Regions from separate parts of the Arthrobacter sp. N1 genome, predicted to be linked through region 2. Evidence: riboswitches for the same ligand, from Rfam matches in the RefSeq annotation. Region 2 holds a riboswitch; each other region holds the start of a gene.
The links. A riboswitch is a leader RNA that binds a small molecule or an ion and turns the genes downstream of it on or off. The one in region 2 is predicted to bind cyclic di-GMP.

Region 1 (4,254 bases), 130 kb from region 2:
CCGTGCCCTCTTCCTCGGCATGGTGCTCGCGAGCCTGCTGGTCCCGCTGTCCATGGTCACGCGGCTGCTCCCGCCTCGGCCGGCACCGTGGGCTCTGGCCGTGTTCGTGGTGGTGGTCGTCGCTGTCGGCGTCTTCCTGGGACTGGGGCTGCCGACCCTGCAGGTGGGCGAGCCGCAGGGGTGGGTGCTCGTCCTCAGTGGTGCCGCCGCGGTCTGTGCACTGGTGCTGCCCGGTCTCTCGGGCTCCTTCATCCTGCTCACGATCGGCCTGTACGAGCCGACCCTCGAGGCCGCGAGTACCCGCGACCTCGGCTACCTCGCACTCTTCGCCGGCGGTGCGGTCCTCGGGCTCGCGACAGTGGTGCGTGGCCTGGCCTATCTCCTGCGGGCGAGGAGGCGCGTAACCCTGCTCATCGCCACCGGCCTGATCCTGGGCTCCGCGCGTGCCCTGTGGCCGTGGCAGGACGGGGCGGCCCTCCTCGCCCCGGATCCCGAGGCGTGGGCGGCTCCCCTCGCCGTGTTCGTGGTCGGTGCCGCCGTCGTCGTCGTGCTGTGGCTGTGGGACCGGCGGACCCAGGCGCGTCGCGTACCGCGACGACGACCTGCCTGACCGTCCGCCGTCCTACCGGACCACGAGGAGCACGGCGAGAACCAGCATGACGACGGCGATCAGCGCGTCGAGGACGCGCCACGCCACCGGGCGCGCGAACAGCGGGGCGAGGAAGCGTGCTCCCGCGCCGAGGGCGGTGAACCAGACGATGCTGCCCAGGCCCGCGCCGGCCGCGAACCACCACCTGCCGGTGGGGCCGTGCGTCCCCGCCAGGGAGCCGAGCAGCAACACGGTGTCGAGGTACACATGGGGATTGAGCCAGGTCAGGGCGAGGCAGGTGCCGAGCGCTGCGCGCCAGGACGTCGTCGCGGCACCCCCGGCAGCGTCGAGGGTCCCGCCCCGGACCGCCCTGCGTGCGGCAAGGACGGCATAGCCCGTGAGGAAGGCCGCGCCCGCCCAGCGGATCACCTCCAGCAGCACCGGCGCCCCCTCGATCAGGGCGCCGAGGCCGCCGACGCCGAGCCCGATCAACAGGAGATCCGACAGGGCACAGACCGCAACGACGAGGACCACGTGGGAGCGTCGGAGGCCCTGGCGCAGCACGAAGGCGTTCTGCGACCCGATGGCGACGATGAGGGTCAGGCCGGCAGCGAAGCCGGTGGCGGCGGTGGTGATCACCTGATCAACCTAGGAGTGCACAGCGGGTAAGACCAGCTAAAGCTTCTTCAGCATGGTAAGAAGTGCTCATGACACATGTCGACCCTGCACAGGCGCAGGCGCTCGCCGCGATCGTGGGCGGAGGCAGCTTCGAGGCTGCTGCCGCCACGCTCTCCATCACCCCGTCGGCGGTGAGCCAGCGGATCCGTGCCCTGGAGGTCGCCGTCGGACGCCCCGTCATCACGCGGGCCCGGCCGCTCCGGGCCACCGACGCCGGGCAGGCGATCGTGCGATTCGCGCGGCAGCTCGAACTGCTCACCGCCGACCTCTCGGACGAGCTCGCCGCGGAGGACCAGCGGAGCCGGCAGCGCATCACGATCGTGGTCAACGGCGATTCCCTCCACACCTGGGTGCTGCCGGCCCTCGCCCCGATCGCGGAGACGCTCCAGATCGAGATGCTCCGGGAGGACCAGGACCACTCGCTCGACTTCCTGCGCAGCGGCGCGGCCGCGGCGGCGATCACGTCGGTCGCGGCGCCGGTCCAGGGCTGCTCCTCCCACCCGCTCGGCATCATGCGCTACCTCCCGGTGAGCACGCGCAGCTTCCGCAGGGCCTGGTTCCCGGACGGCGCGACGCCGGAGGCACTGGGGAAAGCCCCCCTCATCGTCTTCGACCGGAAGGACGACCTGCAGGACGCCTATCTCCGCCCACGTACCCGGAGTGCCCGGGACGCACCACGGCACCACGTCCCCGCAGCCGAGGAGTTCGCGGAGGCCATCCGCCTCGGCATGGGCTGGGGCCTGGTGTCGGAGCTGGAGCTGCACAGGGATCGCGGGGACCTCCTCCCGTTCGACGACGACGGGCACCTGGACGTCCCTCTGCACTGGCAGCAGTGGCGCCACGGCTCGACGGCGCTCACGGCCGTCGGGTCGGCCGTCCGACGCGGCGCTGCGCTGCTCCGGCAGCCCGGGACGGGGCGGACGGAGCGGTGACGGAGTGTGATGGAGGGAGCGATCCCACGGCGTCGGTGCGGGTTGCTAAAATCATGGAGCGGGCAGCCGCCCGTCGACAAAGGCAAACCCGGTGCGAGCCGGGGACGCAAAGCCACGGGACCCACGCGGTCAGCCGGGCCGCCGAAGAGAACAGGTCTCGCACCATGGCACGGACACCCGCCGTCACTTCCGAACTCCCGTCCGCCCGGCAGGCGGAGCATCCGTCCGAAGCGGAGCTGCTGCCGACCGAGCCGAAGGTCGCAGCCCATGAATAGCGTCGCTGCCGGTGACCGCCGCGCAGCGGTCGTGATCGAGGACGACCTCGACATCCGCAACCTGCTGTGCGCCGTCCTCGAGCAGGGCGGCTTCGCGGCAAGCGGTGCCGCGACGGGCCGCGACGGGGTGGATGCCGTGCGGCAGGAACATCCGGCGGTCGTGACGCTCGACATCGGCCTCCCCGACATCGACGGCTACGAGGTGCTGCGCCGCATCCGCACGACGTCGGACTGCTACGTGATCGTCCTGAGTGGCCGCACGGACGAGATGGACGTGCTGACCGCTCTGCAGGCCGGCGCGGACGACTACGTCCTGAAGCCCTTCCGCCCGCGGGAACTGAGGGCTCGGATCGACGCGATGCTGCGCCGGCCCCGCATCGGCCAGCCGGTGGCTCCCCCCGCGACCGTCACCCCTGGACCGTCCGGTGGTACCGCGCCTACCCCGGCGGCCACCACCGGGCCCCCGCCCGATGCGGCGGACCTCCTCCGCAACGGCAACCTGGTGCTGGACGGCGAGGCCCGCACCGCGACCTGCTCAGGCGTCGAACTCCCGCTCACCAAGACCGAGTTCAACCTCCTGCACGAACTGCTCCGCAGCAACGGTGCGGTGCGCACCAAGGAAGAGCTGGTGCGCGTATCGCGCGGCAGGGAGTACCGGGGCTACAACTTCGTCAGCCGCACGGACGAGCGCGCCATCGAGGTGCACATCGCGAACCTGCGGCAGAAACTGGCCCGGACCTCGGGGGACCCGGATCTCATCACCACGGTGCGCGGCGTCGGCTTCAGGATCATGCCGAGGAGCTCGACCTCCCGGTAGCCGTCGGCTCCCCCGCGTGGGACCGGACAGCGTCCCCGCGGGTCGGCACCGCACCAAGCCGGTCTAGGGCGCAGCGTCCGCGATCCCGACCGGGTAGGACCGGCCGAGCGCCGCCACGGTGTCCGCCGCGCACGCCCGGAGGAGTGCGAGGGAGTGCAAGGCCTCGTCGAGGTCGTCCGCCGCGATCAGGCGCTGCATCCGGAGCGCGGCCTGCGTGAGGCGCACGGCCCCTACCATGGCCGACGACGTCGTGACGCTGAGCACCGCGTCCGCTGCGCCCATGGCATCGCCGCCCCGCAACCGGACGTCCAGCCGGTCGATCTTCCCCCCGAGCGTCGAGCAGAAGTCGTGGGCGAACCGGTTGACGACGGCGGGATCGTCGAAATCGCTCCTCATGTCCTCCAGGACCGCCGGCACCAGCAGCGGAGCAGCCTTGCCCGGCGCGCCCGTAGCCGGGACGGCTTCACTCCTGGGGGGTGCCGTCCCGCTGTCCTGGTGCTGACCAGGACCTGACGGAGTCGAATGGGTGGGCACAGTCCAAGGGTAGCGACAGCGGGTTGCGAGGATGCGGAACCATCCGGTTCTTGCGCAAAGCTTGCGGAAGGCCCGGGGCGGTGGGCGCAGGGCCGCAGGGCCGCAGGGCAGGTGCACCCGGCGACGCGGAAGGACCGTCGGAGCTCATCCGGACGGCCCCTCCACGGGCGGGGACCGCTAGCGCGGCGAGGGGGTCTTCCCGAGCTTGGACGGCCACCAGATCGCCGGCCCGATGTCGTAGGCGAGGGCCGGGATGAGCAGCGAGCGCACCAGCACGGTGTCCAGCAGGACGCCGAACGCCACGACGAAGGCGATCTGCGCGAGGAACAGGATCGGGATGACCCCCAGTGCCGCGAAGGTCGCCGCGAGGACGACGCCCGCCGACGTGATGACGCCGCCCGTGACCCCGAGGCCGCGGAGGATCCCCGG
Region 2 (4,254 bases):
GGAGCACGCCACCCACGGCAAGCACCTGCTGACCCGCTTCGACGGCGGCGTGACGCTCCACACCCACCTGCGCATGCAGGGCTCGTGGACGGTGACGGCGCCGGGCAGGTCGCTTCCCCGCGCGCTCCTGCCCGACGCCCGCGTCATCCTGGCGGTGAGGGACGGGCCGACGGCCTACGGCCTGGCCCTGCCCGTCGTCGGCCTCGTGGCCACGCGCGCTGAACACGACGTCGTCGGGCATCTCGGGCCGGACCCGCTCCGTCCGGACTGGTCGGTCGAGGAGGCGGTGCGGAGGTTGCGACGCGACCCGGGCGAGCGGGTGGCGGCAGCCCTGCTCGACCAGCGCAACGTGGCGGGCTTCGGCAACCTGTGGGCCAACGAGCTCTGCTTCCTGCGCGGCGTGCACCCCGACACGGTGATGGCCGACGTCGACGTCCCGGCCCTCGTGGCGTTGGGCGCACGGTGCCTGCGCTTCTCGGCGACCCAGCCCGGCGCCCACCAGGTCACCACCGGCAGGACGCGGAAGGGGGAGCAACACTGGGTCGCGGGACGAGCCGGGAAGCAGTGCCTGCGCTGCGGCACCACCATCCGTGTGCGGGCGGAGGTGCCCGGTGATCCGGGCCGTCGCCGGACCTGGTGGTGCCCGCGGTGTCAGCCCCTTCGCTGACGCGCGATGTGGGGGCCCGCGCCGTGAAGGAGGAGAGGTCCTCAGCGCCTCGCGTCCAGGGCGGCAGCAAAGGCGTCGACCGACGCCGTGGAGCTGTCGATCCGCCAGTCCGCCTCCTTGGCGATGTGGAACCAGACCAGGCCGACCACGTCCGGCTGGGCGGAGAGGTATCCGAAGAGGTCCGTGATCCAGCGGGCCTTGGAGCCGCCGAGTTCGGAGGAGGACGTCTCGGCGATCACGATGGGCGTACCGGGTGCGAGGCGCCGCAGCTGCGCGAGGCCGTCCCCGAACAGCGCCGCAGGATCCTGCCAGCCGCTCCAGGTCTGCGACGTACCCCAGTTGTAGCCGTCGAGGGCGACGACGTCGGCATAGCCCTGCCCCGGGTACAGGCCGTCCAGCGGGGTGGAGCCCCAGTAGGGCACGTTCGGGTTCCAGACCCAGCTGACATTCGTGGCTCCGGTGGACCGGACGACGTCGTGCACGTGGCGGTAGGCGGCCACGTAGTCTCCCGCACCGTTCCCGTTGACGCCCTCGGACCACGGGTACCAGTCGCCGTTCATCTCGTGCCCGAACCGCAGGTAGACGGGCCGGCCCCACTGACCGAGGGCGCTGCCCCACTCACGCAGGTAGGCGTCGAAGTCGCCCGCGGCGATGCGGTCGAGCGAGTAGGCGGGCTGCTCCGTGCCGCCGCCCCAGGTCCACGGCTCCCACGTCAGCAGCGTCTCGGCGCCCCGCGCCCTGACGGCCTCCAGCTCCGCGATGGGCGCGGGCTGGTTGAAGTCCTTGTAGGAGAGGACGATCGACGGAGCCTCGCCCGCCAGGGCTGCCACCTCGTCGAGCTCGCCCCCTGCGGCGGGACCGCCACCGGTGCCGACGCCGAAGCGGATGCCCTTGGAGGAGTCGGTCCCGGGCGCCGCCGCGAGGACCGTGTACCCGGTGGAGGCAGCGGCGCTGCCGACCGCTGCGCTGATGGTCACCGTCCCCGAACCGCCGGGCACGATCGACACCTGGAGGGTGCCGGTCGACGTCGTCGTGACCGCGACGCGGCTGGTGCCCGCGACGACGGTCCCCTTCGTGCGCTTGGGGAAGCCAGCACCCGTCACGGTGACGCCTGCGCCGGCTGTCCCGGCGGAGCTGCTCAGCGTGATCGTCGCCGCGGCGCCGGCCGGAGGAGGCGTGAGACCCACCATCAGCACGGCCACCGCAGTGAGGAGCAACAGGATCCGGGCGGCGGCGGGGAGCGTGCCGGGCGGGAGGGGCTGGGCGGGGACGATGCTCATGCGGGGTACCTCGCTGGTTCGGTAGCCCGGCTGACCGCGTGGGTCCCGTGGCTTTGCGTCCCCGGCTCGCACCGGGTTTGCCTTTGTCGCCCGGCGGCCACCCGCCGGTCGTCCGTCCTCGTGGACTGCTTCCATTCTCCCGCGCCCTACACGCCCCGGGGTGCGATTACCCCGAATTCTGCCGAAGGATTGGTGCAGGTCCGGCGCAGCGACTCCTCCGGTGCCCAGCACCTGCACCGCGCGGGGAAGCCCGGCACTGCTGTGCTTTTGGTGTGTCCTGGCCCACAATGGTCCTGTCGCGGTTGGAGGCACCCGCGACGGGTTGTGCTGGAGGGAACCATGAAGCAGATACCGGCGTTCACGCGCACCATTGCGTCTCAGGTGGACGGCTACAGGCCGGAATTCGAGGCACGGGTGGGGCCGGAACTCGCCGCGGTCTTCGCCCGCGAGCAGGAGGACCTCCGCCGCGCGGGACTGCCGGAGGGTATCGCCCGCGTCGGTGACCGGCTCCCGGATGCGGTCCTGCACGACGCCGCCGGCCGGACCGTGAGCCTGTCCACGGTGCTCGATGCCGCCGCCGCGATCATCGTCTTCTACCGCGGGTCCTGGTGTCCGTACTGCAGTATCGCGCTCAAGACCTACCAGCGGGAGCTCCGCCCCGTGGTCGAGGCCTTCGGAACCAGGCTGATCGCGGTCAGCCCGCAGGCGCCGGATGTGGCCGCGCGGGGAGGGCGACAGGCCGGACTGCACTTCGAGCTGTACTCCGACGAGGGCAATGCGCTCGCGGCGCACCTCGGCATCGTGACGACTCCCAGCCCGGAGTCGCTGCGGGCCCGGGAGGCCCTCGGCATCGACGTGGCGGGGAGCAACATGGACAGCACTGCCGCCATCCCGTTCCCCACGGTGGTCGTGGCCGATGCGACCGGCACCATCCGGCTGATCGACGTGCGGGTGGACTACACCACGCGGACGGAGACCTACGAGATCATCGACGCCCTCGTGGCGCTGTAGGTCCCCGCCGGCGGCCCGTCCTACCGAGGCTGCCACCAGCGCCGATGCCGGTGCCTCTCCAGTCGGTCGGTCGGGCCGGGTCGAGCGAGGGTCCGCCCGGTCAGGCGAAGGAGACGGAGCGGAGGGACCGGGGTGACATGCGGTCCTGCAGGACGAGGGTCGCCGCGCCGAGTGCCGCGGCGTCGTTGCCGTTGACCGACAGGCGCACCTCGACCGGATGGATGGCGCGCGCCATCGCCCGCCGGGAGAGCAGCCCGCTGATGATGTCCACATAGAAGGCGCCGGCCGTCGAGAACGCGCTCCCGGCGAGGACGATGAGCTGGAGATCGAGGAGGTTGACCATGGAGATCACGGCACTCGCCACGTACTCGGCAGAGTTCCGGATGAGCTGCAGGGCCACGGCGTCCCCGTCCGCCGCGGCGGTGCCGAGTGCGGCGAAGTCCTCGGAGATGACGCCTGTCAGGGGGATGCCCAGCTCGCCGCGCGCTGCCGCTTCTGCAGCCTGTGCGACGACGACGCGCGGACTCGCGTACAGCTCCAGGCACCCGATGTTGCCGCAGGGGCAGGGCAGTCCGCGGGCGTCGACGGTGACGTGGCCGATCTCGCCGACGTTCGAGCTGACGCCCTGGTAGATGGTGCCGTCCATGACGATGCCCGAGCCGATACCGGAGCCCATGTAGACCGAGGCGTAGTTGGCATAGCCCTCGGTGGCTCCGAGCCAGTACTCGCCGATGGCGGCGGCGGTGGCATCGTTGTCGAATTCGCAGTGGAAGCCGGTGGTGGAGGTGAGGGCGCGCCGGATGGGGAAGTCGCTCCACGTCTCGAGCGAGGGCGCGTTCCGGACCGTGCCCGCTGCCCGGTCGAGCGGCCCCGGTGTGGCGATGCCCATGCCGACGATGCTCGTCCGGTCGACACCGGACTCGAGGATGAGGGCGTCGATGTCGCGGGTCATCCTGCTGACCACGGTCAGGGGCGAGGTTCCGCCCGGGCCGTCCACGCGTCGCCGCCCCACCACGTGGCCCCGGAGGTCCGAGATGATGTACGTGATGTAGTCCTGGCCGATGTGCAGTCCGACCGCCAGGCGCGACGCCGGATTGAGTTCCAGGAACATGCGTGGCTTGCCGCCTGTCGACTCGCCGCGACCGGATTCGACGATGATGTCCTCGGTGAGGAGGGTGCGCACCAGGGTCGAGATGGTGGCCTGGGTCAGCCCGGTCTTCTCGGCGAGTTCGACCCGGCTGATGGGCCCGCTGGAGCGGATCAGGTCGATGATCTTGCCCCGGGAAGACTCGCGGC
Region 3 (4,254 bases), 1.1 Mb from region 2:
GAAGCGGAGGAAGAAGGAGGTGCGGAACTCGTCGCCGATGCGCGCGAGCGTGTCCGCGAGGAGCTCGGCGTCCGCCGTGGTCAGTTCCTCGAGCGGCCTCGAGGGTTCGAGCGTCACGACGGCGAGCGCACCGAGCGGTGCGTCCTGGCGGGCGAGATCTGCGAGGTCCCGCTCGGCCTCGGCGTCAAGCGGATAGGCCACGGGCCGGCTGAAGAACGACGGCGTGATGCCGGTGCGGTCGGCGTAGGCGCGGGCGTTGTCGGCGGACCAGTCGAGCTCCGGGCCGAAGTACCGCCCCTTCGCGAGGCCGGTCGGGTCCTCGACCGGGAGCTGCTCGGCCCCCGCGCTGATGGTGGCATCCACCGTGGCGGCGGGCTGGTTCCCGGCCAGGGCGTGGGCAGGGGTGCCACCGCCGAGGATCCCGGTCACCAGGACCAGGAGGAGGACCAGGGCCCGCAGGCCGGCGGCTGTCGCCGTGGTCACCGTCGCGCTCACGCCTTCGCGTCCTGCCGGGCCTTCGCCTCCGCGATGTCCGCCTGGTAGTGCTCGTATCCGCGGTAGCGGACGGCCTCGATGATGACGCTGAAGATCACCAGGTCGAAGACGACCCAGACGATGTTCACCGAGGTGCCGAGGATGTCGGCCTGTCCCACGAGCATGCGGACGACGCCGATGATCACGGCGGCGACCAGCAGGCCCATCGCCCACAGCTGGGGTCTCACGAGGTCCCAGCGGAGCTGGTGGTCCTGCTGCAGGGTCTTCGGCGTGACGGCGAAGTCCAGGCTCCGGCCGAGGTAGACGTTGCCGAACGCCGAGGTGATGGACCGGATCCAGATGGGGAACAGGGCGAGCGAGTACTGCTGCCCGCGCCACGTCTTCACGCCCTTCCCGACGACGGCGAACAGCAGCTGGTTGACCAGCAGGAACGGGATCAGGCGGATGAAGAACTCCGTGCTGATGGAGCTGACGGGGAGGATGCCGAAGATCAGGTAGATGATCGGCGCGGCGATGTAGATGATCGCGGCGAAGCCCGAGAGGTAGCTCCACATGGTCGCCCCGTACATCAGTTTCTGGGCGATCGTGAGGCCCTTCTGCGCGAAGGGGTTCTCGCGGAACAGTACCTGGATGGTGCCCTGCGCCCAGCGCAGGCGCTGGGTGAGCATGGAGTTCAGGTCCTCGGGCGCCAGTCCGTCGGCGAGTTTCTCGTGGTGGTAGGCCGTCTCCCACTTGAGGGAGTGCAGGCGCATGCACGTGGCCATGTCCTCCGTGACGGAGATGGTGGCCATGGGCATCACGGCCTGCGCCTCGCCGCCGCGGTCCGCGTTGACCGACTCGATGAGCACCCGGACGGCGTCGATCGCGGCGAGGGGCGACCAGGAGCGCTGGGCCAGCTGGTCGAGCGCGGCGTCGTCGACGACGGCGAGCCCGGGCGTGCTGATGGAGGCGTCCTGCAGTCCCTCCTCCAGCCCGATGATGTCGAGGTCCGCGAGGGAGGCGAGGTCCTCGTGGAAGGCGGCGATGTCCGCGGCGACGAGCCCGCGGGTCACGGCCTGCATGCGCTGCTGGAACTCGTAGGTGACCTCGGAGATGCCGTGGCCCTTCCCGAGGCGCCGGCGCACGCGCCGGATGTCCTTCGCCACGAGGTCGAGGGCTTCCTCGACCCGCTCGGAGTCGGGGCCCAGGCCTTTCTTGGCCTTGGCGATGACCTTGTCCGAGGTCTTCAGCGCCTTGTGGAGGGCCAGTTCGATCTCCGTCACGTACCGCGTGACGCCGAGCTGCATGAGGGCCTCGCGGCGGATGATCGCGTTGGACCCGCAGAAGAACGCCGCGTTCCAGCCGTCCTTGCCCTGCTGGATGGGTCCATAGAACAGGGGGGCCTGGCTGCCCAGGGGATCGGAGTCCGGGACGTTGACGAAGACCTGCGGCGTCTGGACCAGGGCCATCTTCTCGTTGGTGAAGTAGCCGAGCGTCCTGTCGAGGATGAGCGGATCCGGGATCTGGTCGGCGTCCAGGATCACGAGGAATTCCCCGTCCGTGGACATCAGGGCGTTGTTGAGGTTGCCGGCCTTCGCGTGGCGCGGCATGTCCTTCCAGTCGGCGGAGCGCGTGATCCAGCCGATGCCCTCCGCCTCGGCTGCTGCGCGCACCTCGGCGCGGTTGCCGTCGTCGAGGATCCACGTCCGGTGCGGGTAGCGGATGGCCTTGGCGGCGCGCGCCGTGGTGAGGACGAGGTCCAGCGGCTCGTTGTAGGTGGTGATGAAGACGTCCACGGTGAGGCCCTCGGGTGCCTCGGGCGGCGTGCGCTTCTTCAGCCTCCACACCGTGAAGCCGAACAGCAGGGAGTCGATCAGCGAGTAGGTCTCCGCGAGGATCAGCGGGATGGCGATCCACCAGGCGTCCCAGTTGATGGAGAAGAGCCACCGCCACGCGATGTAGTTGATGCCGAGCACCGCGGTGACCAGCACGATCGCCCGGACGAGGAGCGTCCTGCCCTTCGGGAGGTCGTCGCTCGCGGCGCGGCGCCGGGTGCGCGCGGACAGCCCGGTCGTCGGAGTGTTCCCCATGCTTCTGTGCTCTCCATCTGCTGCGCACGCGCTGAGGCGCGTCGCTTCGGTGACTTGTGTGCGCCGGGCCGGCCGCACTGAGACGCTCACCGGGCCACGAGGGACCGTGCAGCATGCACCAAAGGTACCCGAGCGTGCTCCTGCTGCCACGTCGGGCATGGACTTGCGGCAATGCTGGGCACAATCTGCGCCGGCGCGTGGTTCCGGCCGCATGCCGGTGCGGGAGGATTGAACGGTCGGCAGCGCGAGCGTCGGCACCGCCGGGGCAGCCGCCCGGTGAGAAGGGCAAACCCGGTGCGAGCCGGAGACGCAAAGCCACGGGGCCCCAGGGGTCAGCCGGGCTACCGAACCAGAAGGCCTGTGCATGCTCCGTCGTCCAGCACTCCGTTCCGCCCTCAGCGGGGTCCTCGCGGCCCTCCTGCTCGCCGTCTCCGTGCCCACGCCGGTCGTCGCCGCGGACACGACCCCGATGGCTGCCGTTCCCGGTCCCGTGGGTGATTTCGCCTGGAAGGGCCTCAATTGGGAGAAGCGCTGGTGGAGCGGCGCACCGAACTACAACAAGCAGTTCGACCCCGCCAACGTCAGCAGCCCTGACGCCGACGGCCACGTGACCATGACGCTCTCGAATCCGACCGGCGCGGCCACCATCGGGGCCGAGTTCAACACGACCCGCCACGGTTTCGGCTACGGCACCTACAGCACCACCATCGAGAAGGACCTCACCACGCTCCAGAAGGAGGTGGTGTGGGGATGCCTGTTCACCTACGACCCCGCCGTCGCCCCGGGCTACAACGAGATGGACCTTTGCGAGGCCAGTTCATGGGGCGGTGGCAGCAACTACGGCCAGGTGTGGCCCATCACGCAGGGGCACGGCTACTGGTTCGACGCGAGCAAGGGACCCGGGGTCGGCAACGACACGGCGATCTTCGGCGTCACGGACCACCCGATCCTCACGCATCGCCTGGTGTGGGAGCCGGACAGGCTGACGTTCGAGACCTTCGCGGGGGAGGGCTACGGCGGCCCCCTGCTCAAGCGCACCGTGATGCAGGGCCCGAACGTCCCCGAGCCGGCCCGGGAGACCATCCACTTCAACCTCTGGGTGACCGACGGCGGGGGAGGGGATCCCGCGGCAGTGAAACCGGAGAAGGTGGTGGTGAGGGACTTCTCGTTCACGCCGGCGCCGGTGACGGCTCCCACCCCGTCGCCGACCGCTCCTGCGCCGTCGCCGTCCGCAAGCCCGTCGGCGACCCCGACGAAGCCGGCGCCGTCGCCGTCCGCGAGCCCGACAGCCGCACCGACGAGGCCGGCCCCGTCGCCGTCCGCGAGCCCGACAGCCGCACCGACGAGGCCGGCGCCGTCGCCGTCCGCGAGCCCGACACTTGCTCCGACGAAGCCGGCGCCGTCGCCGTCCGCGAGCCCGACACTTGCTCCGACGAAGCCGGCCCCGTCGCCGACCCCGACGAAGCCGTTGCCGAAGCCGACCGTCCAGCCCAAGGCCATCACGCTCGCGGCCAGGAACACCACGGCGCACCGCCTGTACGCGACGACGCTGACGTGGTCCCGGGCTCAGGGGTCCACGGTCACCCTGGTGGCGGACGGGAGCCGCCGCCCGGTCGTGAACTCGGGCCGGGTGGCGACCTCGTCGAAGTCACCCTCCGCGCGGTACCAGATCTGTGACGCGTCCCGCTGC

Region 1: it holds a riboswitch for cyclic di-GMP, as region 2 does, so the genes downstream of both, NVV32_RS14735 (response regulator transcription factor) here and NVV32_RS15370 (glycoside hydrolase family 26 protein) in region 2, are expected to answer to the same signal.
Region 3: it holds a riboswitch for cyclic di-GMP, as region 2 does, so the genes downstream of both, NVV32_RS03590 (hypothetical protein) here and NVV32_RS15370 (glycoside hydrolase family 26 protein) in region 2, are expected to answer to the same signal.

What each region holds. Positions count from the first base shown of each region.
Region 1 covers NZ_CP102608.1:3,175,976-3,180,229, forward strand. The annotation lists gene NVV32_RS14720 (DUF368 domain-containing protein) at 1-610, shown strand, start outside; gene NVV32_RS14725 (LysE/ArgO family amino acid transporter) at 623-1,228, opposite strand; gene NVV32_RS14730 (LysR family transcriptional regulator ArgP) at 1,297-2,199, shown strand; cyclic di-GMP riboswitch class I at 2,271-2,345, shown strand; gene NVV32_RS14735 (response regulator transcription factor) at 2,467-3,291, shown strand; gene NVV32_RS14740 (hypothetical protein) at 3,355-3,687, opposite strand; gene NVV32_RS14745 (MMPL family transporter) at 4,003-4,254, opposite strand, start outside.
Region 2 covers NZ_CP102608.1:3,302,445-3,306,698, reverse strand. The annotation lists gene NVV32_RS15375 (DNA-formamidopyrimidine glycosylase family protein) at 1-667, shown strand, start outside; gene NVV32_RS15370 (glycoside hydrolase family 26 protein) at 709-1,947, opposite strand; cyclic di-GMP riboswitch class I at 1,965-2,039, opposite strand; gene NVV32_RS15365 (peroxiredoxin-like family protein) at 2,287-2,958, shown strand; gene NVV32_RS15360 (ROK family transcriptional regulator) at 3,059-4,254, opposite strand, start outside.
Region 3 covers NZ_CP102608.1:769,139-773,392, forward strand. The annotation lists gene opgC (OpgC domain-containing protein) at 1-495, opposite strand, end outside; gene NVV32_RS03585 (glycosyltransferase) at 492-2,564, opposite strand; cyclic di-GMP riboswitch class I at 2,839-2,913, shown strand; gene NVV32_RS03590 (hypothetical protein) at 2,929-4,254, shown strand, end outside.